Regions from separate parts of the Bacillus cihuensis genome, predicted to be linked through region 1. Evidence: riboswitches for the same ligand, from Rfam matches in the RefSeq annotation. Region 1 holds a riboswitch; each other region holds the start of a gene.

Region 1 (8,084 bases):
GCCGATTCCAGCATCGATAATAACAGGAACTGTGGTCTGTTCAATAATAAATCGTAGGTTAAGAGGATTCATTATTCCTTGTCCAGACCCAATTGGCGAAGCTCCGGGCATAATCGCGTGACAGCCTAAATCTTCTAAATGTTTCGCTAGGACAACATCATCTGAAGTATATGGTAAAACAATAAATCCTTCTTTTACCAACTCTTCTGATGCCTTTATTGTTTCAATTGGGTCAGGTAATAATGTTTTTTGACAACCAATCAGTTCTACTTTTATCATGTCACAAAGTCCTGATGCTTTAGCCAGTTTTGCAATCCGAACCGCCTCTTTTGCTGTTTTGGCGCCTGCTGTATTTGGAAGTAATGTATATTTTTTAAGATCGAGGTTTTCTAAAAAATTCGGTTGGCTTGCTTCGAAAATATTCATTCTCCGAACAGCAAACGTTAAAATTTCCGCTTCCGAAACATCTACTGCTTTCTTTTGAACATCGAAATTTGGATACTTCCCAGTTCCTAATAATAATCTTGAAGAAAATTCAAAAGGTCCTATTCTCAACATATCATCCGCCTCCTACAAAATGTACCATTTCCACTCTGTCTCCGTTTGACAAAAGTGTTTCTTGGTGATTTCCTTTTTCTAATATTTCATTGTTTAATTCTACAATCACGACTTTTTGATTTAAGCCATAATGTTGCAAAAGCTCTGAAACAGTTGCCACATCAATAGGAATTTCTAATTTTTCACCATTAATAACTATTTCCAATACATACACCCCTAATAATTTATTTGATAAGTACGATCCACTCGAAATGCAGTGCATTCAGATGAAGCGTTTCTTTCTACTAAATCTGCAACAATTTGGCCCGTAATCGGAGATAGGAGTATTCCATTTCGATAGTGACCCGTTGCAATAAATAGTCCATGAAATTCTGGATGTTCGTCTATATAAGGAAGACCATCCCCAGTTTGGGGGCGGAGCCCAGCCCATGCTCGTTCGAACTCTGTGTCTTTAATAGCCGGGAGTAAACGCTTTGCTTTTTCCATTAATGCTGAAATACCATCGATGCTTACTCTTTGGTCGAACGTATGTGGCTTCTCTGTTGCACCAACGATTATTCTCCCGCCAATTTTAGGTACTAGATAGCATCCATGAGAAAAAATCGTTTTTTCAAGCAATGGACGATGTGTCATAATCGAGAAACATTCCCCTTTTATTGGATATGTATCAATTTTGACCCCAACCTTCTCAAGTAGAAATTTGCTCCATGTTCCACTTGCTACAATGACATTTTCACTAAAAAATTCCCCTTCATTCGTGTAAACTCCTTTTACTCGGTTATCCTCGAACAATAAATCTCTCACTTGGATGAATTCCTTAATTTCTGCCCCAAGCATAGCAGCTGATTTTGCAAATGCTATTGAAAGATGATATGGCGAGACTTGACCATCTCGAGGAATATACATAGCACCTCTAATATCATCAGATATGAGTGGCTCTATTTTTTTAATTTCAGTGGTCGAAAGCCACTCTTCCTCTCCTGTCCAACTTTGGCTATTTATCAAGTTCTTTAACTCTGTTTCTTGCTCGTTTGTAAGTGCTACCTTTAACAATCCCTTGTTTATGAATTCAATATCGATCCCTGAGAATTCTTTTAATTCAGCTGAAAGCGTTGGAAACATCTCCCTGCTCTTTTTTGCTAATGGTAAAAGAGGGTTACTTGCGCTTAGCTCCGCTTGTGCCCCTAACATTCCTGCAGCTGCACTAGATGCCTGACAGGCAAGTCGATCTTTTTCTAACAGAAGAACTTGTTTACCTCTTTTAGCTAAATGATAAGCAATAGATCCCCCAATAACGCCACCACCTACAACAATTGCATCGTATATGGATCTCACATCTTATCTCCCCTTCCCTAACGACCTGCAATATTCTTTAACAGCCTGAACTGGACTTTTTGCATCCAATACACCAGACATTACAGCTATCCCTTTTGCTCCAGCATTAATTAATAGTTCACTATTGGAAGGTGTAATCCCGCCAATTGCAATAATTGGTAGTTTCATACTCATCGTGATCTCTTTAAGTTCTTCTACACCTTTAGGTGGTAAACCTGATTTGGAATTGGTAGGAAAAACGTGTCCATAAATTGCGTAGTCTGCTCCTTTTTCAAAAACAGTTTGTGCTTCATCAAAGGAATGAATAGAACGCCCCACTCGAATTCCTGGGAATGCTTTTTTTACAACGCTGACATCTAAACTATGAAACGCTAACTGGACACCATAAGCTTGCTGGCTCCATGCTACATCTACTCTGTCATTCACAATGATTTTAGAGAGCGGTATATTCTTTTCACATAACAAAGTTACAGCTTGATAGAGTTGTGCTGCACTCATATGCTTTTCTCTAAGATGGATGAAATCAATATACTCATGAATTTCAGATGCAATCTCAACGAACTTTGTAATTTGCTGCTTACCAGTAGAAATAATATGCAATTCAGGTACACTCATAAGAAAACTCCTTAACAGAAAATCCAATTTTCGTGAACTATTAAGTTAAATTGAAAACAAAATCATGTACAGCATCTACTAACGTCGACCACATAGGATAAAGGGTTGTTTCATCATTCTCTTTCTTACAAATATACAAAATACTGAGCCTCGACTAACTAATATTTTCATAAAAAACTGGACCAAATTATGCTACATACTAACAATACAAAGTCAGTTACGGGCAAATCCCCCCTAATCGTTATCTGTATCAAAGTGTTAAACAAAATAAAAAAGCCACTTTCTCTACATTCATAAAGAAAGTGGCTAGTCTTAATAAAATACACAAACCTATTTTCGACGCCACCACTTCCCTACGCTGGTATAAACCAGATCAAGTTCTAAGGGTCTTAAAGCAATACTTTAATCTCAGCTTTTTCGGTAATATTGTTCTTTACCAGTAAAGCACCCCTAGTGGTATATGTTAATATTTAGTTTATTTTCATCTATAGTACCATTATTAAGTTAATTGTCAAATAATTTAAAATATATTTTATTACATAATCTAAGTAAACTAAAAAAGCCGAATCAAATACCACAAAAGTTTCTTTCTCTGATAACAAGAAATATAGCGGCATTTTGACTATCTATGACTGACATTTATTACTTGTTAAACTCCCCTTAATTTAATCCTAACTACAGATATTATTTCGACATTGCTTTTTTAACTAAGGCTCTTTTCGTAAAGATTGTTGTTTTTAGCAAGAAACCAATTCGAACAGATGTTGATTGTAGTGGAAGGTGCGAGACTCCTGCGGGAAAAGCGTGTTGAGGGAGACCCCGCAAGTGCAAAGCACTGAGGAGGCTTCTGAGACCGCCCGCGGAAAGCGAGTACCTGCAACGGAAATCAACCCGGGATATTAGTGTAAAAATGATTAAAAAGCAACAAAGTATGTGAAAACAGCCTTAACTAAAAGTAAGCTATTATCTGAACGCAAATTTAATATTCTTAAAAGGAAATTCTCTATTAGATTCAGTACCCGTTTATTTTATTTATACATTTCAATTATCCCAACCGGAATTTTTAAAATTATTTCTTCTTTTTCAATTTGTCTTCTGCTTGCTTTATATTCTCAGCAATTCTAAATTTAACGATCTTTTTAATTAGTTCATAAGGCAACGGTTTGTCAATCTGAAACTGTACAGACCCTTTTGCTCCTTTATATTCGGATAATTCATGTTGAAAAGCAGCAATTCCACTAGAAGTTGGATAAAACCCGATGTGATTTTTATAGGCTGCGAAATGCACGAGATTTTTATGTAATACAAATGTAGGCATTTGATAACTAATTTTTTCTTCTGCATCCGGTGCAGTCTCTTTTATTACTTCTCTTAATTTTTTTAATATTTCCTGGACCTCTAGAGGAAATTGCACAATGTATTCATCAATCGATTTAAACGTAGTTTTTTGGGCTTTCATAATTTCTCCTTTCAAAAATGGTAAGTCTTAGATCAAGTTGATTTTTGTTCTTATTTATCGTTTATCAATCTCGTTATCACTTTGCCACATCGCTAAAATTTCCTATAATCAGAATGCCAAAAGAATCAGTTATAGTTTACATCCTTTTATCACGTTTTCAATAAAAAAGACAGTAACAAAGTTATATTATATTAATACAAAGAACCGTCCAATTAAGGACGGTATTAATAAAGTTTTAATGTTGTTCCACACTAACACCTCTAAAATTAGTATTTTAGAGGTGTTAGTTTTTTATGTTCACTTTTTTTCCATAATCGCAAAGTAATTTTCTTCATTATCAGCAAAGTTAAAAACTCTACCAGAAGGCATACTTACAATTTCTCCGACTTTGATATTATTATCGGAAAAGTCTTTATATAATGTATCCAGGTTTTCCGAATAAAACATTATTGATGGTGTTTGTAGATTTAATTCCGGCTGCATTTTAGCAATGAATTCCTTGTTATGGAGAACGAAACTCGTTTCAGCTTCTTTTGTTGGAGCAATTTCAATCCATCTCAGTCCTTGGCCATTGTCTTCTTCAGAAATTTTACTAAACCCTACTTTTTCTGTCCAAAATTTTAATGCATCATCTTGGTTATTTACATATAACATAATTTGACCAACTTTTTTAATCATTTGCTTCTCTCCATTCCTACAAGTTCAGATAATATTGATTGTTTATACCTTAGAGCATTCCATTATTCTTTCGCAAATATAACTACTAAATGATTATACCAAAAAACAAAGTTATTGACTGCATTATGCCCATGTAAGAAAGGTGATAATAACATATTTCCACAATACTGTTTTCTAGGTACCATAAAATCTGCAGTATAAAAAGGATTTTCAACTATTCAAGCGTGTAGCCACTATTGCTTTTCTATAAAAATAGGTTTCGTTTACTGTTGAAGCCTAGGTGAAATTTCTTGTGTTGTCCAATGAATAAACCATCACTAGTTATGAGAATAATGACGACTTAATAGATTATAAGTCATTCATACATAGACTAGTATTCATATAATCAAGCATTAACATTTTTATCATACAGTCGTAATTTCATAAGGGCATTTACTTTTTCTGATCCAAGAAGCATAGTGATTATGTACACGACAATAAAAAATGGGAAAATTTCCATTGTGGAATACGAAACAATCATTCCAAGAATAGGTGGCAAAAAAGTACTCCCTGTATAGGCAATTGCCATTTGATAGCCCATAATAGACTGAGAATGTTCTTTTCCAAAACGGGCAGGTGTTTCATGTAACATACATGGAAAAATCGGTGCCAATCCTAAGCCAATCAAAATAAACCCTACAAGTGAAAAGTTAGTTGGCAAGGGCATTAAAAGAAAAGTAGCTCCAATTAATGCTATAATCTGTCCTGTACGAATAAGAATACGGTTACTCACCTTCAAGGTAATAAATCCTGTAATTAATCTTCCTGCTGTGATCCCAGCGTAGTATAAGGAAACCCATTGAGCTGCCACTGCTACTGATATGCCCTTAACATTTACAAGAAAGCTACTTCCCCACAACCCAATGGTTGCTTCCACAGCGGAATAAAATAAAAAAGAAACGAGCGCAAACTTTACACCTTTAATTTGTAAAGGTTTCACATTCTTCAACGTAGTTTCATCAGGAGAAACAATTCTTTTGTTATCATGTTCTTCACTAAAATCACCATGACTTCTTTTTGCTACTCGTTTCCATAATGGAAGAGTAAAAAAGAGGAGTAAAACCAACGCAAACTGAATAACTGCAATGGCAACATATCCATGTCGCCAAGAATTTTGAGTGGTGATAAACTGAGACATTATAATCGGTCCAAGAGAAGTGCCAACTCCCCAGAAACAATGTAACCAACTCATATGATGTGCTTTATAGTGTGTAGCAACATAGTTGTTTAATCCTGCATCGACTGCCCCCGCACCTAAGCCGAGTGGAACAGCGCATATAAAAAGCCATATGAGCGATGGTGAAAAAGAAAACCCTAATAGTGCAATGGCAGTCATAAATACACTAATTAAAGTAACATAACCTGTTCCCATCCGCTTAATAACAGGTCCGCTTGCTAAACTTGAAATAATTGTACCGCCTGCAATTACCATGAAAAGCAAGCCTGCAATTTCAAGTGGTTGCCCAAAATCTGATTGCATCACCGGCCATGCAACGCCTAACATAGAATCTGGCAAACCTAAGCTAATAAACGCCATATATATGATTACTAAAAATATAGTAGCTATAATAAGTCCCACCCCTTTATTTTTCATTTAATCATTGTATAGTTTAAACTTTGTGTTTTTTGCTCACTCTAATTCATCAACTATCCGAATACCAGTAATCATCCGTTCAATAGCAAGTCGCTGCAATCCATGAAGATAGTCTTGTTTCCAATCACTCATAATAAACTCAGGAAGATGTTCTTTAGGTACATACTTAGCACTTTCTATCGCAATTCGATTTAGTACTGTCTGATTCATTTCCTCTTTTGAAAAAATGACTGTATGAGGATTAATAATGGCTACAAGAGAAGCTATTAAGCGACTAATAGCTTGAATCTCATGTTTCTCATGAATTGTGGGGTTCTCTGTATTCTTCTTGTTTCCCTGGTACATAGCTTGATGGAAATTCTGGTTATCATACAATGGCATGAACGAAATTTCACCAGTAAAAAATGTACTACCACGTACAACGTCACCATTAATAAGAATCCCAGCTCCTGGGCCATTTTTCCCAGAATACAAATATACAAGCGATTGTTTATCCTCTCCCCCACTCCTTTTTTGAAACCCTAGAACTGCAGCATTCATGTCATTTTCTACAACTACAGGTATCGAAAACAGATCCTCAAAGTATGTTTTCAATTCAAAGTCATGGAAACTTTGATAATTAGGGATATGAAAGATTCTTCCGTTATTGACAGCACCAGGTACACCAATCGCAATTGAACTGATTTTCGGAAATTCTAATAGGATATTCTGTAATAACTCTGTCAACGAATTGAAAGCACCTTGGAATACGCTTGCTCTAGTTCCGTGTTCTTTTACTTCCCCAACACAATTAAAAACTGCGTAAACTGTTTCATTTTCCTCTAAAAAAACAGCCAGACCTAGCATATGCTCTGGATTAAATTCATATCGTTTTGCTCTTCTTCCTCCACTAGAGTGATCTAATCCGATTTCATAAACCTCACCATCTCGTTCCATTTGAGCAATTATCTTGCTGACTGTGGGAAAGCTAATTCCTAACAGCTTGCTAAGTTCTACTTTTGTAGCACTACCAAGCTGTAACAGCGTTGTCCGTATTACACGAAGAATGACCTTTTTCATTGATTTTGGTGCAAATCGTTCATCCATTATGTTCACCAGCTTATTAAATGAGTTATTTGTGCTACTACTGTGAATTTGCTAGAAATTAATGATTTATATCTTGTAACATATTAAGCTTCAATTTGTTTAATAATTTTTGCGGGATTCCCACCTACTACTACATTATCAGGTACATCTTTCGTTACGACGGCACCTGATGCAATAACCACATTATTTCCAACACGAATACCTGGATTGATAATAGCTCTACCACCAATCCAAACGTTATTACCAATCGTAACAGCTTTACCGAATTCTGGTCCTGCAATTCGTTCATGTGGATTTAATGGATGTGCAGCCGTATAAATATGAACGCCTGGAGCAATGAAACAGTTATCCCCTATTCGAACTTCACAAACATCTAATATCACACAATCAAAGTTCGCATAAAAGTTTTCGCCAACATGGATATTATACCCATAATCACATTTGAAATTTGGTTCAATGATTAAATGATCACCAGTTGAACCAAGAAGTTCCTTTAATATTTCCGTACGCTCGCTTGCCTCTGTTTCTATGGTTTGATTGTATAATCTAGTTAGCCTTCGAGCATCCAATCGCTCTCTAATTAATTCAGTGTCTGCAGCATTATACAATTCACCGTTCAACATTTTTTCTTTTTCTGTTTTTATGATATTCAGCTCCTAATAAAATTTTTATATTGCAAGTGATAGTACATATCATTCTTTCTTAAAGTTCTTCAACTTA
Region 2 (8,084 bases), on a different contig from region 1:
CTTTGAGAAGAAGCGAGATTCGTTGATACGGAAATAAGTGCTTCTACTTTGTATGCTTGCAAATCTTTTAAAATGGTTGACCGGGCACTTTCTGAATATTGATCAAAATGAATATGAGCGTCGATGATAGAATGTATCACATAATCACCCGCAATTCATTGTATATCTTTTTTTTCCAATTTAAAAATTCCTCGCTTAACAAAATCGATGCTTGCCTTGGTCTTGGAAACGGAACGACAAACTCTTTTTTCACATGGGTAGGCTTCTCTGATAACACAATAATCCGATCAGATAAATAAAGAGCTTCTTCAATATTATGGGTAACAAGCATTATAGCTCGCTTATCTTCTTCCCAAACAGATAGGAGCCAGTTTTGCATTTCGAGTCGCGTGAATTCATCTAGTGCTGAAAAAGGTTCATCTAAACAAATCAGTGATTGCGGGCTTAAGAGACTGCGAATAAATGCAACTCTCTGCTTCATTCCTCCAGAAAGCTCATAAGGATAAGCATTCTCATATCCTTTCAGGCCCGCTTTATCAATCATTTGTAATGCAAGTGCGTGATCAGTCTCTCCCACTATTTCACCACCAAGTAGGATATTACCGAGGACTGTTCGCCAAGGCAACAGCGATGGACTTTGAGGTGTGTAACTTATCGAACCAGTTTTACCGTTAATACGTTTGCCATCCAAGCTAATTGCTCCAGAATCAGGTGAATACAAACCACCAATTAATTGGAATAAAGTGCTTTTCCCACTCCCAGAAGGACCTAATATCGACACAAACTCCGCTTCTTTTACACGAAGAGACAATTGATCCAGTACTTGATTTTCACCAAATGATTTCGATATGTTCTCGATTAAAAGTTTAGTCACGCCCCTTGCCATCTCCTTTCGGCTTCCACTTCACAATCATCCGTTCCAACGATACAATCAAAGTAAAGAATACCAAGCTCAATATCATGATCAAAAAGATCGCAACAAAGACGCGATCCGTTCGAAAGGATGACGATGCTAAGGTCATATAGACACCTATTCCTTCTTTAGCCCCGAGCCATTCGGAAATAACAGCCCCCATCACACTGTATGTAGCAGATATCTTCAAACCTGAGAAGATAGACGGTAGCGCATAAGGCCATTCCAGCTTCCAAAAGATTTGTCCCTTCGAAGCTCCTGCCATTTTCATATAATGCGAAAGCTCTGAGCTCGTCTGCTTAAATCCATCCAAAGTAGCCACTGTGATCGGAAAAAAACAAACAAGCGTAATGACAATGATCTTAGGTAAGATACCAAAGCCGAACCAAATAACGAGCAATGGAGCCAACACAATGATCGGAACGTTTTGTGAGAGAATGATGATTGGATAAACCGCTTCTCTGAGCCTAGGAAGTAGATGTAGCCCAACAGCAACTGCAATACCTACACTTGCTCCAATTAAAAATCCCAAGATTGTAAGTCCGATTGTCGCTGTTAAGTGGTGATAATAATTCGACCATCCTTCAGCACCTTCTAATACGATCTGTGAGGGAGAAGGTAGGAGCCACCTCGGTATTTCGAAAAGACGACAGGACACTTCCCAAACGACGAACAAAAGGATGAGGACCAAAACTGGTCGCCATCCCTTATGCCAAATGTTCATGGGCGATATTTCTCTGTCAGTTTCTCCATAGATGCACCGCTCGGTTGATAAAGGATTTTCACTTGGGATATCACATTACTGCTACCAATCTCAATCATTCGTTGATTCATTTTCTCGATAACCGAAAAGATCTCTGTCAAATTACCTTCCATCGTTGTTTCAAGCGGGTGCACTTCATATTTAATACCCGAGTTATGAATAATAGCGATCGCTTCATCGACGTAAGGAATAACATCTTCGCCATTTTTCGTTTTCGGGATAATTTGAATGCTTACTAATGAGTCACTCATGTTGCTCTCCTCCTTAATTCGGTAAAAATTCATTGGTAAACGCTCGCTTCGCCTCTAGTTTACTTTCAAGCAAACCGTTCTCATACATCCAATTTGCATAGTCTTCCCAAACCTTTTGATCTTGAACGCCCCATTTCGAAGCGTCATCTTGATATTTGGGTGATAACCATTTTTGACTAGCTTTTACTAATTCCGAGTCTAGATCAGGAACTTCTTTAATTAAAATATCAGCTGCTTTTTCTGGATGTTCAATCGCATATTGATATCCTTTGGACACTGCTGCTACAAAAGAACGAACCGTTTTGGGATCTTCTTTTATCAAATTCTCACTAGTTGTGAGCACGGGTGTATAGTAATCTAGCTTTTTCGAGTAGTCTGTCACATATTGCATATTCAATTTCTCGCCACGCAACTCGGCTTCTATACCTGTCCAACCATAGTATATCCATGCAAAATCAATATCTCGTTTCACCGCTGTAAAAAAGTCCGTATCTCCCATATTTACAAAATCGACTTTTTCCACATCTCCACTTTCCTGTTTCATCAAAGAAGAAAGTACCGCCTTCTCTACAGGTGCTCCCCAACCGCCATACGTCTTTCCTTCATAATCTTTCGGTGAAGTAATTTTTTTATCAACTGGAGAAGCAAATCCAGACGTATTATGTTGGATAATGGCAGCAAGAGAGACTAATGGCACTCCTTGCACACGTGCTTCTGTCAAAGCTTCCTGGTAGCCTATTCCGAAGTCTGCTTTCCCCGCAGCAACAAGCTGGTCAGCACCCGCTTCACCTGGCATTATGATTTCAACATCCAACCCCTCTTCTTCAAAATACCCATTTTCCTTCGCGACATACAAACCAGTATGATTTGTATTCGGCGTCCAATCTAAAACAAGAGTGACTTTCTTTAATTTCTCCTGATTATTTCCCTTTGAACCATTGTCCTGACTATTCCCGCAAGCAGCAAGAATCAGTACCGTACATAGTAATACAAGCCATTTCTTCATCACAATTCCTCCTTTAAATATGTCTTTACAAAGCAGAAAACGAAGAAACAAGGAGGAAGATATGTAAACGTTTAAGGAATAGCGCTACGCAAAAAAGCACCGTAGGTTTATACCTAGGGTGCATATCATAACAAATAAGTCCTGTTTAAATATGTTCCCTACGCTGGTTTTAACCAGATCAGGTTCCAAGGGTATGTATCTATTGGATACGGTCTCAACCAGCAACACTGGTACCCCTACATGTTTCATTATTTAATTCGTTTTATGCTTCATTACCTTATTACTTTGCCATAGGTGGTGGGGTTTTTCAAGAGTTATGCTTAAAAAGAAGGGCGATGTTAAAGCTCATTGTTGATTTTGGCAATATGTTGACTGGAGCGGAAGGCGTGAGACTCCTGCTTAGAAAAGCGAGTCAAAAGGAGACCCCACAGGCGCACAGCGCCGAGGAGGCATCGCCTGAAGTGGAAATGACAGGTTTTCAGAAAAGCAATCAATAGAGATGGCATGCCTACTAATCTATCGGAATCCGAACTTGAAAAAATAATGACGCGTATTCTTTTATTACAAGTCAAGCATCCTAAACAGAAAATAGCAAGCTTAGTAATACCAGAGCTAGAATATGCTCAAACCTTGCCCCTCACTTACCTGGTCTATCACGATGAAGAGCCAGTCAGATACTCGGAAAGTACATGGAAATGGTCGAAATCTTCCCCCTCCACTGGAAGCTCGTCAAGTGAAAGTTATTATGGTGATAGTGGCGGTGACAGCGGCGGTGGAGCAGACTAATCTAGTAAAATTTAAATGGAAAGCCAAATACCTATTTCAATTTACGCTCAGTTACAACACTAGATTCCTCATCCAATTTAGATTTCACCACATAAAAACACGTATGAAAAGCGGTTTTTCATCGCTAACCCATACGTGTTCTTTACGTGCTATATTTAATAACAGCCAATTTTAAGAATCAATTTCTGTTTACACGATTATACTTCAGGTGCTTGTCCACCAAAAGCTGCCCACTCTTCCCTTGCCGGCCCGTATACACCAGGAACAGTTAAACCTGCCTGACGCATGAGTACAGTCATTTGGCCACGATGATGTGCTTGATGACCAATTAATAATCCAAGCACCGTGTTAATGGACCACATTTCCCCGTACATTTCTCTCTCTTCGTTCAATGTTTCGTCATTCCATTGTTCGCGAATCGAAGCGACCATCTCTTCGCTTGATGTGCGATATGCCTCAGTTATTTCACTCGCCGTTTTCGGTACTGGCGCATCATGCCGAGCCGCATTAAAAACAAGCCCTGTACGTCCAATCATTTCATCAAGCGTCGTTACGATATGCCAGGCAATCCTTCCAAGTGTGCGATCTTCAGGCGATACTTCCTGTGCTAATGATTCATCTGTTAACGCATTCAATATTTTTTGTGTAGATCCACTTTCATGCTTCCAATTTGTCAAGAAATCCTCAATTGTACTAAACATCTCTTCGCCTCCAATTAGCAATTTCCATCTATCAACATTACCTACATTCGCTAATAATATCCACATTCCTGCTAAAGATTACTATGAACTTTTGTTCTATTGTTTCTCAACCTTTCTGAATTATTTAGTTTAAAAAGTAAATCAAGATGAATTAGTTCTTAGACATACATAATACCGCCCACAAATGCGGGCGGTATTATTATATATTAAGGTATGTTTTCATTTGCATAAGGTGTTTTTAAAAGAGGAGGAATTTTCATAAAACCACTGAAAGCATTTCTATAAATTTGCCGACCGTGGACGTTTTAGTGAGATAATCTTATGCCTATTCAATCGACTTATCTTTTCCAGGTCCCGTTTCCAACACATTTTCTATATAATATTTACCCCATTCATACATAGAATCTAGAATCGGCATTAAGCTTCGTCCATGCTCAGTTAGAGAATATTCTACTTTTGGAGGAACAACAGGATAGACCTCGCGATGAATAATCAAATGATCCTCTAGTTCACGCAATTGATTCACTAACATTCGTTGCGTAATTCCTGGCATTAGCGCCTTCAGTTCACCAAAGCGTTTAGTGCCCTCTTTCCCTAAATGCCACAATATCAACATTTTCCATTTACCACCAATAACAGAAAGAGTCAGTTCTTTTTCACAATTAAAAAATTTATCCTCTAGGTTTGGCATTTGCTCCACCTCATAAATATATTATAGTATACTTTTTTTCACTATGTTTCATAAACGTATGTACTTTAATTATTAATAGTATAAGCAACTGTTTACGTTTAGTAAAGGTTAAATCAAAGAAGCAAGTATGGATGAAACTAGGAAATTGCTACTTTACTGACTCCTCCAGAGTAGCAGAGTCACTAGAATAAAAGGACTGGTTCCATAGGAAAGAAAAACATTGAATTCGATAGCTGAAATGCCGTAACTGTAACGATCCCCGAAAGTTCACTCTGTTAGGATGTATAAAACAATGAAACGAACGGAGTCATTTTTGCCCACAAAAATAACCCATACTAAATTGTATGGTATATAATCCATTCTAGAATCTGGATTTATTATGTGAAACATCCAAAAGATTTTGCTGCCATTTAATACGGGTTAAAGTGAATATTGCAAAACCAAAAAAGTCAAAAGACCCCACATCTACTATAAATCGTTTAAATCACGCGTAAGTGACACGATAAACGATGTATAGAGTGTGAGGTCTTTACCCTATTGGGATAACCTTTGTTTACGAATTAGACAATGATTAGGTCGTCATGCGAATCATCTAGATTGGCAATTCCTTTTTCTAGTTTCCCTATCAATCTAATTGAGCTGAGTAAGGATTAATTTTTTTTCTTAACAAACTGATAACATATCCTAATACTCCGCCGATAATAGCAGTACTGATCCAGCCAAGTCCTACTTCATAGCCTGGTAGAATAGCAGTAAATAGCTCATTAATTACTTTAATTTCCACTCCTGCAGCTTTTAATCCATCGAATAAACTAATAATAAAAGTCATTAGCATCGTGCCTAAATAAACTTCTTGTCTTCCTTTAAAGAATGAATGTAAGAAAGTTAAAAAGATTAACGCGATTGCTAATGGATAAATCGCTGAAAGAACAGGAACAGATATACTAATTAACTTCATTAAACCAACATTAGCAAAAATCGTACTAAAAATAGACAATACAACGGCGAACATTTTGTAAGAAATGTTTGGAAATAACTTATGGAAGTAAGATGAACATGCCGTAATAAGTCCGATACTCGTTGTTAAACATGCTCCTAATACGATTATTCCTAGTATTGGACCTCCGAATGATCCGAAGTAGTGAGTAGAAACAGCTGTCAGAACGGCTCCACCATTTTCTAAATGTCCAATCCCATCTACACTTGATGCCCCAATATACGTAAGAGAAGTATAAATAATAGCCAAAAGCGCTGAAGCAATTAATGCAGCTTGTGTACAAACGATCATCGTTTGCTTCTTAGATGTTACACCTTTTTCCTTAATAGCATTAATAATAATGATACCAAAAACAAACGCCGCAAGAGTGTCCATTGTTAAATATCCCTCTTGGAAACCTTTAAAGAATGCATGCTCTGTATAAGCTTCGATTGGAGCTTGGAATTCTCCAATCGGATTAGCGATTCCAAATATAATTAAGATTGCAATAACAATTAATAAAATAGGTGTCAAGATTTTTCCTACTATATCGACAATTTTCGACGAATTGAGTGAAAAAAAACAAGTTATCCCAAAGAATAAAATTGTAAAAATCAGTAATGGTAAAAAGCCAGCATTTTCAGGTAAGTAAGGTTTCAAGGCGATTTCGTATGAAACACTACCCGTTCTTGGTATCGCGAATAATGGACCAATGGATAAGTAAAGAGCCATCGTGAAAACAAGTCCGAAAATTGGATGTACCCGACTCGCTAATGATTGTAAATCACTTTTACCCGATATCCCAAATGCCAGAACGCCTAGTAACGGAAGGCCGACTCCTGTTACGACAAACCCAGCATTAGCTGACCAAAAATTCACACCCGATGATTGACCGAGCATGACAGGGAAAATAAGATTCCCAGCCCCAAAGAATAAAGCAAATAACATAAATCCTACAGCCACTAAAAATGAAAATGATATTTTATTAGTCATATTAAACTCCCTTCGTAGCAAGTAAATTATTTTTTTAATATACGAAAGATACCACACAAATTATACTTACGCAATATATTTCAAAGAATTTGCAATTTTCAGTTCTTTGGTAATGCATTGAATTTAGCTATTCTTTTTTATATACTACAATCATGTACAGCCTGCATTCAAAATTAGCTATAATTCACGAGTCAACTTCAACATTATTCCATTATCATATTATCAACAATATTAAAAGGTGGTCATACGATGCCCATACCTACTAATTTCTCAATAAAACCTCGTGTATCTGCAAAAAAGCGTGCATTTAATCAAATACAGGAATGGATTATTGATGGTACTTTAATTCCAGGAGAAAAACTGAATGATGCCGACCTTGCACAAGCATTAGGTGTAAGTAGAACTCCTATTAGGGAAGCTTTGCAATTGTTAACCGTCCAAGGTTTCGTCGAAATGTATCCCGGAGTCGGCACGCAAGTCACCGCCTTAAAAAAAGAAGATGTTTCAAAAATTTTGCCTCCATTAGCAGTGTTACAAGCTTTGGCAGCAGAACTTGCAACATCTGTCATCAATCAAGAAACGATTCATTTGCTACGTGATATAAATACAAGATTTGCTCAGTCTATTAAAAATGGCGACTCTGACAATGCCTTAAAGTTGGATGAACAATTCCACAATATCATTGTAGAAAACGCGCACAATGAGTATATTTCAAGTTTAGTTTCCACGCTTCAGTCACATGTTTTTCGACTTTATTATCATTCATCGATTATTTTTACGAAACGTTCAATCGAAGAACATGAAGCAATTTTGAGTGCTTTTGAAGAGAAAAATAAAGTAGAAGCTGCTCGACTGGCGCGAGTCAATTGGCTTCATCCGGTTGAGTTTTTCTATTCAGAGCATAAAGATCAGACAAACAAATAAACCTAGCAATCCTTCTCATTTATTGATTAAACATCTGCAAAAATCGTCAAAAACCAGTTATCCACAAGGGAAACTGGTTT
Region 3 (8,084 bases), 930 kb from region 1:
AGCAAATGAATTAGGAATTTCTCAAAGTACAGTAAAGCGTTGGGTCACAGTATGCAATATGGAGATTGAGCGTAATTCACATGGTCACTATTTATTTACGGATGAAAACATACAGCAATTAAAACAAATACAACAACAATTGAACGAAGGATTTGTGCTCCATCAAGTCGCGTTAGGAGAAAAAAAGACTAGGAAAGGAACAATCCTACCCATGGTTCAATCTCCTGAAAATCAGAATGTCATAGAGAAGCTGCTGATATCGGTTCAAGAATTAGAAAGACGGCTGGACGATAAAGCGGATGGTGTAGCATCTTACCAACTCCTTCAACATCGAAGAGAAATTGAAGATCTAAACAAAAAGATCGAAAGCATGGCCAATCGGATCGAAGTGCTTGAAACCGGGAGAAATAACGAGAATGAACGTTCAACCTTTGACATTGATGGAAGCAAGAAAAAGCGACATATTTTCCAATTTTTATTCGGCTAACCAAGCTTCGAGCAGAATCAACTGCTCGAATTTTTATGCCTTTCACACAAATAACCACTTTGTTTTCTACTCATTTCACGCACTTTTTCACATCAAAAGGAGTCTAGGTACAAAGTGTATTCTGAAAGCGATACACTAAAAAAGCAAGTTAGTTCAATCTCAGCACAAAAGCTAAAATCCTAATCAGACTAAAATTTAGCAAACATTCATCCAAAACCCATATAGCGATATACGCCACCATTTACCATAACGGATCAATCATGTAACTCGCTAGACTCACATAATCAAAATGGTGGGGGTGCGGAACTGGGTTTTGGAAGACTTTCTATCATAACAAAGTATATCCGTTAAAAAAAATGAGCTATATTATAGGATTGCGGAGCCCCGCCCCATGTCCTTCATTCAAAAAAACGCACAATTCTATATGTTTATTTTTCGTAGATTAGCGAACCTCCCTTAGATAATAAGAGGTTCCTCAATTGTGACCCGGCAGACTACTTTAATATTCAGATTTTTATAATTTTCTGCCCACTTTTCATAGTCAAACCCTCGATTCCTACTTTTATAAAATGCACCTAATCCCATCGGATCAGTATCGTTTTTTTGAAAACTCTTTACTAGCTGAAGGCACTCCTTTTCTACCTTCTTTTCTAAATTTTTCTGTATTTCTTTTACTTGTTTCACTCCTAAATTTTTACCTGTATATTCTTGAATGGCTCCTTTTATCGTAATTTGAACAGTAACCTCAGTTGGTTTTTTTTTAGATAGGATAAATTCATGTTTGGAACTGAGACCTTTAATAGATGCCGCTTCTTTTTTATTTTTAGGGACGAAAAAAAAACCTTTATTGTGCTTATCCACCAACAATCTAAAATAAAACAATTTTCCACTAGGAATCACATCTACTTCTTTATCCTTTTTAAAAAGGCTAACCCCACTTATTTCAATTTGATTCGTGCTTATTTGTTTAAGTCTAGGAAGATAAATATCTTTTCCTTTTTGATAATAATCTCGTAATAAAAAATGGAGATTCGTTTCAGGTAATTCCTTGCTCTTGATTTTGTTATCCAAAAGATTATATAAATAAGTCCCATTTCCTTCCGGCCCATATTGACCTTGTAATATCTTCTTAGCAGTTCCTTCTGATATTGCGAAAAAGTTTCTGGCGCCAATGGTCACATCTCCTTGATAAATATCTAAGATATCATCAATTCCTTGCTTTCCGAGCTTTTCACCAATCACTGTCACCCTTACTCCGCCGATGACAAGTGGTTGTGCTGCTTGATGATTCGCTTTGATTAATAGATCTCTTCTTAAAGGTGCCTTAGATGTATACGTTTTATTTGTGATACTTTTATCAGGCATGAAATTGTCAGTAAGAAATGTACCCATCATTTGTTTACGATCAGATTGGTCTAATCCGACAGCAAGTATGATATTAATATCATCAATCGTATTCGTTTCAACACAACCTGACAGTAGACACAGTATGCATAAGTACATCATAAGACTTTTCATTTTTTCTTCACCTTCTTTACTATGTAGACAGCTATGAATAATAGAGGGATGTACAGCATCGTAAAAGCAAACCCTACTTTCGCCATCAAGCTATTTAATAAATTAATTTCTTCCCGTGTATGAATGAATGTGATCATCCCCAATTGGGCGATAATCAACAAATACACCCCTTTTTTCTGCCTAATCTTAAAAATTCTTTTCACTAGCCTGGATCCAATCCAGATTGATATACAAACATTAGGTAGGATAATTAAATTCCAGAATGCAATGCCGATAAATTCGAAACGCTCTACAAACGATAATTTAAAAATCTTCCACATCATTAATGTTGGCCACATTACTTTTTGCAACTGTCCTTCCGAAAAAAAAGCAAAGGTTAAAATCGCCAAAATCGTATAAAGAAACGTTGTCGCAAGTAACCCTAGATGGGCCCATTTTTCCGACTTTTGTGATTCCTTAATAAAAGGATATAGAAACAGTACGACTTCAAAGCCGATAAAGGGAAGTGACATGTGAAAGGAACCCTTTATCAAATCTTTTACCGAATGGTCAAAAATTGGCAATAAACTTTCAAAGTTAGAATACAATAAATTAGGAAAAAATGTAAATACAAGAAAAGCTGGCAAGACCAAGGAAAAGAAGGCAATTCCAACAACTGTCCGCAATCCGCCAAAAACAACATACATTGAAAGCAACATATACCCTAGTGAAAACCAGAAAAGGTTCAAAGTAGGAAATATCCAAACTTGGAGGATTTCGAATAATGTACGAAGAGAAGCCAAGGAATGCAAAAGAAAATAGAAAATAAATGGAAAACTTAAAACCTTCCCAATGAGATTCCCAGCAACATACATATGAGCCGTTACGATATCTCCATTCACGATTTTAGCAATTTTATATATCATCCAAACAATAATATGTAGGCATGTACCGGCAAACACTATCGAAATCCATGCGTCGTAACCAGCATCTTTGGCAATTATACGCTGATAATCCAACGCACCGAGTCCTATCTGCATGGCCATGATCACATAAAAAATTAAAAAAGGAGAAATTTTCAGTCTATCAGGAATGGTTTGCTCTTGCATAACTGAGTCATCACCTACTTTTCGTTATCATCATTTTCATTCATCAATATCTTTTTTGACGCTTGCTTTTTTCTTACTGAAGCGGTAAGGATTTTCCGTTCTTAAAAATTGTGGACGCATCGATCGCTCTTTGAACGGTAACATGAGCAAGGAATCTTTTAAGTCTTGCCACCTTGGTGGATAGAATGGATCTAAAAACGGCCTACCAAGGGAAGTAAGGCGGATTAGATGGGTTAATACAATACAAACACAAAAGACAATGCCAACTAATCCCCAAAGTTGAGCAAACAACAAAAAAGGAAAGCGAAGTAAGCGAATCGTATTGCTCATTTTATAAACGGGCGTCGTAAAAGAAGCAAGAGCGGCCAGTGCGACGAGAATAAGCAGAATATTACTTGTTAGACCTGCTTCAACCGAAGCGGTTCCAATAACAATACCTCCTACGATACCAATTGTCTGGCCAACTTTTGTCGGTAGTCTCGCCCCAGCCTCCCTTAACAATTCAATCGTTAATTCCAACGTTATTGCTTCTAAGATTGGTGGAAAAGGAACAATTCTCCTTGATGTAATCAATGTACTTAATAAATCATGTGGAATAATTTCATAATGATAAGTAAGTACCGCCACATAGAGGGGCGTGATCAAGATCGAAAAAGTAACCGCAAACATCCTAAGCAGTCTAAAAAATGAAGCAATTATCCAATTTAAATAATAATCTTCGAATGAACTAAAAAAATTAACTAACGTAGTCGGCGTAATTAAAACCTGTGGTGAACCATCAACGCAAATGGCGATCATTCCTTCAGCCAAAACTGCAGCGACTCTGTCAGGCCTTTCTGTATCGAGTAACTGGGGAAATGGTGAATTCGAATTATCGGATATGATTTGCACGATGTAAGAACTGTCAGATATATCATCAAATTCAATGTCTTTTAAACGTTGCCTGACGGTGTTTATATTTTCCTGATTTGTAATGCCTTCAATGTGTAAGATAGCAATTTTTGTTTTAGATAATCTACCAATTGTAAATTCTTCAATGACTAATTCTTTAACAGGCAATTTTCTTCTAATTAAGTTTAAATTTGTCGCAATCGATTCCACAAAAGCTTCTTTTGGGCCAACAACGGAAATTTCTACTTCTGGAGGTGATAGCGCACGAACAATTTCCTTTTTGGCAGCAATCAAACCATAATTCTTTTCTTCAGTTTCAATCGTCAGTAGCACATAACCGCTACATAAATTTTCCTCAATTTTAGAAGGATCATTACAAATTTGAACATCATAAAGAGGCATGATTTTCTTAATATCATCAATCGAATGAAAATCACCTGCCAATAAAGATGAAAGAATACTTTGCTCAATGATTTTTTCGTCAACTAAAGTAGTTAAATATGTTAAACAAAAATGAATATTAGTTTTTTGATTGTAATAACAAGTTTTAGTAAAGTCTTTTGATTTTGCTAATGTTTGTGTCGCATTCTTTTGTTCCGTATCCCCTTGTCCGTTTTTATTTTGAAACCAACCTTTTTTCATTGATTCATCACCTTCATTTCTACCATTGCTTATATAGTTTCCATTTATGGATAAATTATGAGTTGGGTAAGAGGAACAAAAAATGGGCTTGGAGAAGCTATCCGTTACGTTATATTAAACGGAATATACCACTCTTATTTCACAAAAGGTTGACAATTATAAATTTAATGATAGTATTTAGACAAATACCAATTAAATAAACAATTTTTACCACTAGGGGTGCCTCTTGAATGGGATATGAAGCTGAAGAAGATATTTGATGCTTCGTAGACCGAAAAGGCTGAGATTAAAGTGAGACTTTAAGACCCTTAGAACCTGATCTGGATTATACCAGCGTAGGGAAGTGGGGGCGTCTTAACGAAGATACCTATTTTGTAATCGATCAAAACCACTTTCTTATGCTAAAAAGGAAGTGGTTTTTTATGTTGTGTCTCTATTAAACATTTCTGTTGATTGAAACGAAAGGCGTTGGCTTTTCGCTCCAATCAACATAGTGCCAAAATCAACAATGAGCTTTAACATAACTTATTTTAAAAGATGATACCGAATCATTATTTTCATTTATGTCTAATAATTAAAAAAATGGAGGGCAATTTATATGACATTTTCAAAGGAAATTCGTAAAGAAGTTGATCACATCTGGGAAGCAAGCTTTCATCACCCTTTTGTTGAAGGAATTGGAAATGGGTCACTTCCACTAGTCAATTTTCGCTATTATGTGATGCAAGATGCTTATTATTTATCTCATTTTGCTAGAGTACAAGCTTTAGGGGCAGTAAAAGCCACAGATTTATACACAACGAGTCGACTTGCCAGCCATGCACAAGGAACGTATGAAGCTGAGCTATCGCTGCATGAGAATTTTTCCAAACGATTGGGCATTACCGAAGAGGAACAGAAAAATTTTAAGCCTGCACCTACCGCTTATGCATATACATCACATATGTATCGTGCTGCCTATTCAGGACATTTAGGTGACGTAATTGCGGCGATTCTGCCATGTTACTGGTTGTATTATGAAATCGGTGAAAGACTAAAAGAATGTACACCAGAAGAACCGATTTATCAAGAGTGGATCGCTGCATATGGAGGCGATTGGTTCCGGACATTGGTAGAAGAACAGATTAAGAGAATCGATGAGATTGCGAAAAAAGTGACAGAGGAGGATAAACTACGAATGAAAGAGCATTTCATCCTTAGTAGTCAATATGAATACTCTTTTTGGGAGATGGCGTATCGGTTAGAAACATGGCCGGTTCAAAAAGAAATATTGGAAGTATAAAGGCTAGCAAATTCTCAATAAAGGAGATTCGTAACATGACAAAGGGATTAAAATTGACAGACATATTAGTGACGATTGTGATTGCCATTGCATTTGGCATTGTTTATATTCTATGGGGCTCGGTGTATTATGCTCTAAAACCAATTGGCTTACATGCCGATCAATTTATGTATGGAATGTGGTTTATTGCTGCTACTGTTGCCTTTTTGATCATCCGTAAACCTGGCGTTGCATTGCTTGCCGAAATCGCAGCGGCGTCTGGTGAATTTCTTTTAGGTTCACCATGGGGGCTAACCGTACTACTTTATGGCGTTGTCCAAGGATTGTTTGCAGAGCTTGTCTTTATGGCATTCAAATATAAACGATTTCATATTTCAGTAGCGATATTATCGGCTATCGCTGCTTGCTTAGGATCGGTACTTATGGATTTCGCCTATGGAGAAATCGGCAAACTTGCGGCATGGAATTTAACATTATTTATGATTGCTAGATTTCTCGGGTCTATTCTTTTTGCTGGAGTGTTTGCTTACTATCTAGTGAGAGTTTTAGAAGCGACAGGCGTAACAAATCTTGTTCGTCCAGCATCAAGTAAAGATTATGCAGAACTGGATCAAAAGTAAGGGTTGATAACTATGGAACGAATTGCACATGTAGATAAATTACGATTGAAATTCCCAGGAGATACTTCCTTATTATTTAAGGACTTATCTTCTACAATTTATAAAGGGGAAAAAGTCCTCCTGCTCGGACCATCAGGTTGCGGGAAGTCAACGCTTTTACAAGTTTTAAGCGGCTTAATACCTCATTCCATTGAAGTTCCTATGAAAGCTGAAGAATTAGTAAGTCCCCCTTCTTTTGGGTATGTTTTTCAAGACCCAGATAGTCAGTTTTGCATGCCATTTGTTGATGAAGAAATTGCATTCGTCCTTGAAAATATTAACGTTCCAAAACAACAAATGATTGATCGAATCCATCATCACTTACAGCAGGTCGGCTTACATTTACCAAATATTCATACTAGCATTCAAACACTATCTGGGGGCATGAAACAACGCTTAGCGATAGCATCGGTCTTGGCCCTAAAACCCGATGTATTATTTTTAGATGAACCAACAGCAATGCTTGATCCTAAAGGAACAAAAGAGATTTGGAATGTATTAAAAGAAGTCGGCCAAGAAAAAACAGTCATTATAGTGGAACATAAAATTGATCATGTCCTAGAATTCATTGATCGAATCATTCTTTTTAATGAAGCTGGTCAGATTATAGCCGATGGACCAAAAGAAATCATCTTGTCAACGTATCAAGAGGAAATGAGGGAACAAGGTATCTGGTTTCCAGGTGTTTGGGAAGAGTATCTAGATACCACCCCCCTGCTTCGTTTGAGGACGCCTTTTGAAAAAAAGGAGAAAATATTAGATGTGCAAAACTTTAAGGGATTTAGGCAAAAGGAAGAAAAAATACGAGTAGATCAATTGCAAGCCTATTCTGGAGAATGGATTGTTATTAAAGGAGAAAATGGTGCTGGCAAGAGTACACTTTTACATGCTTTCATGCAATTCATCAAAACAACAGGACATTGTGAGCTAGTAGGGACTGCTATTAAAAAAGTGAAAAAACAATCAGATTTCATGACATTCGTGTTTCAAAATCCCGAATTTCAATTTGTCGCAAATTCAGTCTATGAAGAAATCGCCTACACATTAAAAGTAGACAAAAAGGATTCTCGAGAAATAGAAAAAAAAGTCGAAGAACTTCTAGAATGGTTCCGATTAGTAGACCATCGGGATAAGCACCCTTATCAATTATCAATGGGACAAAAGCGTCGTTTAAGTGTAGCTGCATCGATTGTAAATGAACAAAAACTCATTCTTTTAGACGAGCCTACCTTTGGTCAAGATTCCAAAAACACCTTTGCGTTACTTGAATGGATTGAAGAACTCAGACTGAAAGGTACGACGATTATCATGATTACCCATGATGAACAGATTACAAACAACTTTGCAACAAGAATTTGGACAATAGAGGCTGGGAAAGTGATCAGCGATGAAACACAAAGTATAAGCATTAATTCTGAATTAGTATCCGTGTAATGGAGGAACGTCATGCAATTAGATTTTTCGAGTAAAGAAACATGGCTACACCAAATTAATCCTAGCCTTAAGTTATTCGTATT
Region 4 (8,084 bases), 1.9 Mb from region 1:
AGGGACTAGTCCAATTGAAAGTCTACTTGGCTATAATGAGAAGCCGAAAGAGAAAGGGCTACATCTTATCGTTGGTACGAGCAATATGGTAGAGACTTTTTCTAATATGGCCTCAAGTGGATGTAATCTAGTGATCGTTGTGAGTAGCCGAGGAATCTTGACAGGTTCAGTCGCTCTGCCGTGTATGACAATTACACCGCAAAATCCATATGGCTCATTTGATGAACTAGTCGATTATACAATAACCGAAGAGGATCCTTCTGTTCAAGTGGAAAAAGTCATGAAAGAGCTAGTAGAAATCTCTTCAGGAAAACAAACGAGTCTTGAAAAGTTGGAACTAGGCGAGTTTTCTATTCCACATGTAGGAACAACATTTTAATAGAGGAGAAGGAGGATGGGGAATGGACAAAAAATATAATGCACTCAAATTAAATCCGAACGACAATGTGGCAGTTGCATTGAAAAATTTAAAATCAGGCGAGCTGCTTTCTATACAAGGTGAAAAGGACCAAATAAAGGTGATGGAAGATATTTCATACGGGCATAAAGTGGCTACCTCTTATATTAAGAATGAAGGAAAAATCATGAAGTATGGAGAGTGCATGGGAATTGCGACAGCAGAAATATCTCCTGGGTTTCATGTCCATGTTTTCAATGTTCGTGGTCTTAAAAATGAAGAAAGAGATCATTCTTTTATAGATCATGTTGATACATTCAGTTCTTGAAAACTAATTGAATAAGGTAATTATACGCTCAAATTAATTGAGGAAGGGGCAATACAATGCAAACATTCGAAGGGTATCGAAGACCAAATGGCAGTATAGGGGTCAGAAATCATGTAATTGTCATGAATACAGTAGGTGAATTGGCGAGTTTCACCAAAAAAATAGCTCAGCTCGTTCCAGGTGTGATTCCAGTCGTCCACCAAGGAGGGCAAGCTCAGTTCCCCGAAGATTATAAGCAGACAATCCGGACTTTAAAAGGGACTGCGGGACATCCAAATGTAAGTAGCGCCCTATTTTTAGGCATGGGTGATGACCCACTTGCAAAAGAGCTTGAAGAACTTTTAAAAGATGAAAATCATCATGTTCATGCCATTTATTTTAATAAAGATAAGCCTGTTAGTGAGGTCCTTAAAGAAGGGAAACAATGGCTAGAAGAAGCAATGGATAGAAGTAAAACTGAAAAGACAGAAACAGCTGATGTTACTGAGCTAATCATTGGACTTGAATGTGGTGGATCAGATGCATGGTCAGGGATTACCGCAAATCCGGCGATTGGAGCATGTTCCGATTTTATTGTAAGAGATGGCGGGACTAGTATTCTAGCGGAAACAACAGAAGCCATCGGTGCCGAACATATTTTGGCAAAGCGAGCCATAGATCCTGAAGTAGGTAAGAAATTTCTTAAAATAGTAAAAGAATATGAAGAAAGAATCAAAGACACGGGTGAAGATATTAGGTCAGCAAATCCGACTCCAGGAAATATGGCAGGGGGATTAACGACCTTAGAAGAAAAATCTTTAGGTTGTATTAAAAAAGGCGGAAATTCAACGTTAATGGAAGTAATTGATTACGCCGAAGCACCATCGAAAAAAGGGTTTATCTTCATGGATACACCTGGATATGACGTAGAATCGGTAGCCGGCCTTGCGGCTGGTGGAGCACAGATTGTTTTATTCTCCACTGGAAAGGGTTCTCCAACAGGCTCACCAATCGTTCCTGTCATCAAAATTGGCACAAATCCAAGACTATATGAAATCATGTCAGAGCATATTGATGTGAATGCTGGAAAAATAATCGAAGGGAAAAACACGATTGAGGAAATAGGCGAAGAAATTTACCAAAAAATAATGGCAACAGCGAATGGTTCGATGACTGCATCTGAAAAACATAAAAATCAAGAATTCGCGATTTGGAGATTGGCAGAAACGATATAAAGGGATCATGAACGAAACTAGCTCTTTGCTCGTAATTTAGTAGGTTAATTTAGTTAGACTAAAATGACAACTATAACTTATGAAATGAGCTAGATTAATAAAGTATGCCACAAAATAAGTAGATTTAACGTTTTAATGGGGAAAATTTCAAGTTAGAATCGTGGTTGAAAGAAGAACTGAGCTAAGAGGTTATCTGAAAACACCCATAAGCGTCTGCTCTAAAGCCCAACGATGAAAAAGAAAAAGGTTCAGGGCTTATAAACTGTATCACCTTATGAAGGTTGCGGCACGGAGCTGAATTTGCAGAGCCCCGCACCTTTTCCGCAAAAGAACGTTAATTGCAAATTTTCAGGCATTGCATTTTTGCTTCAACATGGTATGATGACAGTAACTAAATATACATTGCACTAGGGGAGTCTTTAAGAGGCTGAGATGGAACTTTGTTCTAGACCCTTTGAACCTGAACCGGATCATGCTGGCGGAGGGAAGTGGAGATATTAGCTTAGCTAGTTTATATGTGAATATCTACCCCTTTCCTATTTCAGGAAGGGGGTTTTTGGTTTTGTTTAAAAGTTTCGTTTTCTCACTACAACGATTTTCCTAGCAAATGTATAAAACAGATGAAAAGGAGATGAAATGGTGAATTCGATTAGAAAACTTTCACTTACTGCCATGATTACAGCATTAACAGCACTGACTAGTTCCTTTGTTTTTATTCCAATGGGTTTTGCTAAAATCTTTCCGATCCAACACTTAGCGAACGTATTAACGGCCGTTATGTTAGGGCCTGGCTATGCCATTGCTCAAGCTTTGCTCGTCTCAATCATTCGAAACATGGCAGGAACGGGTTCTATCTTTGCTTTTCCAGGCAGTATGATTGGGGCTTTGCTTGCAGGACTATTATTCAGGTATACAAAAAAGATTGGTTTTGCTTGTCTAGGTGAAGTTATAGGTACGGGGATTATTGGGGCACTTGCTTGTTATCCACTTGCCTTGTTGTTTTTAGGAAAAAAAGTTGCTTTGTTTGGCTTTTTACCCGCATTTTCAATTAGTTCTTTAGCAGGCGCAAGTATTGCGTTTATATTATTAAAGGTTTTCTTGAAAAATAAATATTTGGAGGGGTTACTATATGAAAACAGCACTTACAATCGCAGGCTCTGATTCAGGAGGGGGAGCAGGAATTCAAGCTGACTTAAAAACATTCTCTGCACATCATGTGTTTGGTATGTCTGTTATCACAGCTGTTACCGCCCAAAATACGGTAGAGGTTCGTTCGATTCAAACGATGAGCAAAGAAATTATTCGCGACCAGATATCAGCAGTGTTCGACGATATTGAAGTTCATGCTGTGAAAATTGGGATGCTTGGTTCGGCTGAAACGATTGAAACGGTTGCCAAAACGCTACATACATATAAGCCGCAGCATATTATCCTTGATCCAGTCATGATTTCTAAAAGCGGGCATCATCTACTTGAAATGGACGCTGTAGAAGCATTGAAAAAGCTATTGATACCAATGGCAACGATCGTGACTCCGAATCTACCAGAGGCGGAAACGTTATCAGGGAAAACGATTCAATCCAAACAAGATATATATGAAGCTTGCCAGATCATCGAGCAATTAGGAGCGAGAGCAATCTTGTTAAAAGGAGGACATTCTGCCGGAGATCCAAACGACCTTTTTTATGATGGAGCTAATTATATATGGTTAAGGAGTGAAAGAATTTCAACGAAAAATACTCATGGTACAGGCTGTACACTTTCATCAGCGATTGCCGCTAACTTAGCAAACGGACTTGGAATCGAGGATGCAATCCGTCAAGCAAAAGAATATATTACGCAAGCTATCCGTGACAGCTTTGCCATCGGAAAAGGACATGGGCCAGTCAATCATTTCTATCAATTTCAGAAAGTTCATCAATCATAATGGAACTTCCATCAATGTTTTTTTACCTTCGCACTGACGGTTCGTTAATGCGGGATAAAGTGAAACTTCAATTAGTGGGGCATCCCCTACTAATTGTTAGTTGAACCAATCGGGCTTTTACGGGCAGTTATCTCCACACGCTTCTTAGATTTCTCTAAGCCCTGAAGTGGAGGTTACTGCCCGTTAATGCGGGATAAAGTGAAACTTCAATTAGTGGGGCATCCCCTACTAATTGTTAGTTGAACCAATCGGGCTTTTACGGACAGTTATCTCCACCTACGCTTCTTAGATTTCTCTAGGCCCTGAAGTGGGGGTTACTGCCCGTTAATGGGGGATAAAGTGAAACTTCAATAAGTGGGGGGCATCCCCCACTAATTGTTAGTTGAACCAATCAGGCTTTTACGGGCAGTTATCTCCACCTACGCTTCTTAGATTTCTCTGAGCCCTGAAGTGGGGGTTACTGCCCGTTAATGGGGGATAAAGTGAAACTTCAATAAGTGGGGGGCATCCCCCACTAATTGTTAGTTGAACCAATCGGGCTTTTACGGGCAGTTATCTCCACCTATGCTTCTTAGTACCTCTAAGCCTTGAGGTGGGGGTTACTGTCCGTTAATGCGGGATAAATCTGGAGGGGATTATTATGCTAAAAAGAATTGAAGTATTATTTAAGAAAGTTCGAAATGTAAATCCACTTGTTCATCATATAACCAATTCTGTCACAATCAATGATTGTGCGAATATTACTCTTGCTATTGGCGGCTCTCCTGTTATGGCATCAAGTGTGAATGAGGCCGCAGATATGGCGAAAATCGCTCATGCACTAGTCATCAATTTAGGGACGCTGAACGCGGATTCCTGTGAAGCAATGATTCTAGCTGGAAAAGCAGCTAACTCTGCTAACATACCGGTTATACTTGATCCTGTTGGAGCTGGGGCAACACCTTATCGAATCGAGATGGCTGAAAAAATTCTTCAAGAAGTGAAGATGAGCATTATTAGAGGGAATGCCAGTGAAATTTATAGTTTAATAGGAGGCCAAAGTCAGACAAAGGGCGTGGATTCAGGTATGGTGTCTCTTTCAGGAGCGGACCTTGCTGTCAAAGCAGCAGTAGAACTAAACAGTACAATCGTTGTAAGTGGTAGAACAGATGCAATTAGTAACGGTGAAACGACTGTTATAGTGAACAATGGTGATCCCCTATTGACAAAAGTGACAGGTACAGGCTGTATGGCGACATCCTTAATTGGCAGCTTTGCTGGCGTAACAGATCAGATGCTTGACGCAGCAGTAGCGGGAATATCTGTCATGAGTATTGCTGGCGAATTAACGAAAAGCAAGCTATTAGAAGGAGAAGGAACAGGTACTTTCCGAGTGAAATTAGTCGATACGATATCACTGATGAACGGAGAGATTTGGATGAAGGAGGTACAAATAAATGAGTACGCTACGAGATAATCTTAGTCTTTACCTTGTCACAGAAGAATCAATTCCGCTTGAGAAACTTGAGCAAATTATTGAAGAAGCTATTCTTGGAGGAGTTACAGCTGTTCAATTAAGAGAAAAAAACTCGGATGGAAAAATCTTTTATGAAAAAGCGTTAAAAATTAAACAATTACTTGCCAACTATTCCATCCCGCTTTTCATAAATGATCGCGTGGATCTTGCACTTGCTGTCGGAGCGGATGGTATTCATATTGGGCAAGGTGATATTCCTTTATCTGTTGTGAAGCAATTAGTTCCTATGTCTATGAAGATTGGCGTCTCCGTTAAAAATGTCCAACAAGCCTTGAAAGCTGAGGCAGACGGAGCTGATTATATTGGGGTAGGTTCTGTCTTTCCAACTTCAACAAAAAAAGATGCTTCGATGCTACAGCATGGAGTGCTTAACATGATTTGCCAAGCTGTTACCATTCCAGCAGTTGCGATTGGCGGCATAACCTCCGCAAATCTTCCCCAAATTCTCAATAGCGGTATTTCTGGTGCAGCGATTGTATCGGCAATAATGAAAGCAGATGATCCGAGAAAAGCGGCGGAAATGCTAAAAAAACAAATGACGACAGCCATAGTCCAATAATGAAAGGAATTAAACCATACAACTCCTTTATATCGTTTATTCCGCATTAACTGGCAGTAAGACCTCCACCTCAAGGCTAAGAGGAATCGAAGAAGCATAGGTGGGGGGATAACTGCCCGTATTAGCCCGATTGGTGAGATACAGTGAAACTTACCTTTGTGATCTTCAAAGATTTAGTTGAGGCCCACAGGATGTGGGTCACACAAACGATGTCGCAGGATGGGCCGTACTTAGTTTGGGAATCATTGAATCGGGTTCATAGTATCGTTATATCTACACAGTAGCGGAGAGATAGCGTTGTAGAACGGGACTAACGATTAGTGGGGGATGAAGAAAACCCCCACTGATTGAAGTTTCACTTTATCTGTCGGTAAAGTGTATAGAGTGTGAGGACATAATCTATAGAATAACTTTTTGTTTCTTTTACATTTCACCAAGATAAAACAATCTGATTGAAATACATAGTAGTGGCAACAATCAAATGTATACTAGTCCTTCTGGTGTAGCGCCAATGATATTTCCTGAAGAAATCGCTAAAAACAAAATGCGAAAGTTTATGAAGATGAATTTCACGAAAGATTAGTCTAAACATAGGTATAATGCTCATGACTTTTAATAGTTAAACATCTACTTACTATTTTTTAGTACTAGAATAAAAGATAAAAACCCGAGTCATTTACACTAGAATCACGTAGTAAATCCTATACGTTTTAATCATTGTGAGACAATTTAGATGTTTTAGTGGCCCATATAGGCTGTCCAATTTTGAATTGGAACTAAAGGCGCTTCTTGTTTCTGTAGTTTGGCCCGTAATCATTATAGTTTTTCCATGTTAAAACGAATTGCTTTAGCTGCTTCTATCGCCATTTGTTTCGCTTCTTCTTTATTATATGAGGAGGCTAACACGTATCCATAACGATCTCCCATTGATAAAGGGGGCCGTAATATCTTTCCTTTGCGTGGTTTTATAAAAACTTCTTGCACTCCTGGATATTTACTAGCACGATTTTTCCCGGTAACACTAACCAATTTACCCTCAATATCTACAGTTAGATAATGTACATACACGTACTTACGATGTTTTTTCGTAAGATTCGGTTGATTTCCTAAAAATATCTGAATCGTTTCTTCTACTAAATTAATGCCATACCCCACCTCAATCAGGCGATTCATAGCACCACCAGAAATTCTAGGGTTAATCTCGATTAATTTCCATCTCCCTCGAACGTGACGCAATTCGAGGTGACACGCACCATTTTTCATGTCAAATGCTTCTACAATTGTACAAACTGTTTCATAGAGATGATCAAAAAACGGTTTGTCCATATAAGCTAACAAGCTATATCCTGTTACGATAAAACGTTCTTTGAACGTAATTTCTTGTTCAATAACAGCTACAATAGTAATAGTACCATCGTGTACTACTGTTTCAACTAAATATTGAGGTCCAGTTAAAAATTCTTCAATTAAAATAGGTGTATCTTTATACTTGTTTAGTAGTTTTTTCATTGCTAAGTTTAATTGATAGATATCATTTGCCAGTAAGACATCCTTTGATCCAGCAGAAATGGGGGATTTCACTATTAATGGTAGATGGTTTTTTTGTTCATTAAGGAAATCTTTTAAGGAGTCTTCTGATGTATAAATGGCAAAGTAAGGAGAAGATCGGAGGTTTTTTAGAAGATTTCTTGTTAAAACTTTATCTTCCATATTCAGAATTGGATTAACAGAATCAACGTTTGTACAGAACTTTTCCTCTAACGATACGGCGATATTTACATAAGGATCTATAAAGCTTAAGATTGTCTGAATCACTAGTCCGCGATTTATTAATTCTTGAATACTGTTTGTTAATGCCTGATAATCAGATAGCTCTGTGAATATCATTTGATGAACATCAGGAAATTCTAATCTTTGTTCTAGAAATTGCTGTTTATTTGTAAATAGAACGGTCAAATAGCCAAGGCGCTCTGCAGCTTTTATCGCTTCTCTGCTCGAACCTGATTTATTAGAGCCAATAAAGATAATCGTATTCATAAAGTCATGTTATCCCACCCGTCTCAATTGAATAAAATCTATACTATAGAATATATAAATAGGTCCAATATTGTTCGCCGTGATTTAAAAAATAGGAATAAAGACT

What was found. Region 1 has a riboswitch for thiamine pyrophosphate ahead of V179_RS0107320 (thiamine phosphate synthase). Riboswitches for the same ligand answer to the same signal wherever they lie in the genome.
Region 2: another riboswitch for thiamine pyrophosphate. It lies ahead of V179_RS0117940 (ABC transporter substrate-binding protein); the one in region 1 lies ahead of V179_RS0107320 (thiamine phosphate synthase).
Region 3: another riboswitch for thiamine pyrophosphate. It lies ahead of tenA (thiaminase II); the one in region 1 lies ahead of V179_RS0107320 (thiamine phosphate synthase).
Region 4: another riboswitch for thiamine pyrophosphate. It lies ahead of thiW (energy coupling factor transporter S component ThiW); the one in region 1 lies ahead of V179_RS0107320 (thiamine phosphate synthase).

The regions. Positions count from the first base shown of each region.
Region 1 covers NZ_KI632495.1:317,859-325,942, reverse strand. Annotated here, with positions in the region: gene V179_RS0107335 (thiazole synthase) at 1-558, opposite strand, end outside; gene thiS (sulfur carrier protein ThiS) at 560-763, opposite strand; gene thiO (glycine oxidase ThiO) at 775-1,893, opposite strand; gene V179_RS0107320 (thiamine phosphate synthase) at 1,897-2,508, opposite strand; TPP riboswitch at 2,842-2,970, opposite strand; gene V179_RS0107315 (iron chaperone) at 3,578-3,967, opposite strand; gene V179_RS0107310 (VOC family protein) at 4,265-4,645, opposite strand; gene V179_RS0107305 (MFS transporter) at 5,031-6,251, opposite strand; gene V179_RS0107300 (ROK family transcriptional regulator) at 6,315-7,364, opposite strand; gene V179_RS0107295 (sugar O-acetyltransferase) at 7,448-8,008, opposite strand.
Region 2 covers NZ_KI632496.1:20,258-28,341, reverse strand. Annotated here, with positions in the region: gene V179_RS0117960 (TatD family hydrolase) at 1-140, opposite strand, end outside; gene V179_RS0117955 (ABC transporter ATP-binding protein) at 137-874, opposite strand; gene V179_RS0117950 (ABC transporter permease) at 867-1,637, opposite strand; gene V179_RS0117945 (thiamine-binding protein) at 1,634-1,927, opposite strand; gene V179_RS0117940 (ABC transporter substrate-binding protein) at 1,941-2,933, opposite strand; TPP riboswitch at 3,072-3,181, opposite strand; gene V179_RS0117930 (hypothetical protein) at 3,477-3,719, shown strand; gene V179_RS0117925 (DinB family protein) at 3,917-4,420, opposite strand; gene V179_RS0117920 (winged helix-turn-helix transcriptional regulator) at 4,746-5,111, opposite strand; gene brnQ (branched-chain amino acid transport system II carrier protein) at 5,737-7,080, opposite strand; gene V179_RS0117910 (GntR family transcriptional regulator) at 7,330-8,004, shown strand.
Region 3 covers NZ_KI632495.1:1,244,599-1,252,682, forward strand. Annotated here, with positions in the region: gene V179_RS0111900 (MerR family transcriptional regulator) at 1-487, shown strand, start outside; gene V179_RS0111905 (Ger(x)C family spore germination protein) at 944-2,005, opposite strand; gene V179_RS0111910 (GerAB/ArcD/ProY family transporter) at 2,002-3,093, opposite strand; gene V179_RS0111915 (spore germination protein) at 3,130-4,626, opposite strand; TPP riboswitch at 4,832-4,985, shown strand; gene tenA (thiaminase II) at 5,225-5,908, shown strand; gene V179_RS0111925 (ECF transporter S component) at 5,944-6,528, shown strand; gene V179_RS0111930 (ABC transporter ATP-binding protein) at 6,541-8,001, shown strand; gene V179_RS0111935 (energy-coupling factor transporter transmembrane component T family protein) at 8,014-8,084, shown strand, end outside.
Region 4 covers NZ_KI632495.1:2,255,216-2,263,299, reverse strand. Annotated here, with positions in the region: gene V179_RS0116635 (UxaA family hydrolase) at 1-379, shown strand, start outside; gene V179_RS28185 (UxaA family hydrolase) at 402-725, shown strand; gene V179_RS0116625 (UxaA family hydrolase) at 782-1,939, shown strand; TPP riboswitch at 2,339-2,443, shown strand; gene thiW (energy coupling factor transporter S component ThiW) at 2,579-3,100, shown strand; gene thiD (bifunctional hydroxymethylpyrimidine kinase/phosphomethylpyrimidine kinase) at 3,069-3,866, shown strand; gene thiM (hydroxyethylthiazole kinase) at 4,507-5,322, shown strand; gene thiE (thiamine phosphate synthase) at 5,303-5,941, shown strand; gene V179_RS0116600 (ATP-grasp domain-containing protein) at 6,758-7,978, opposite strand.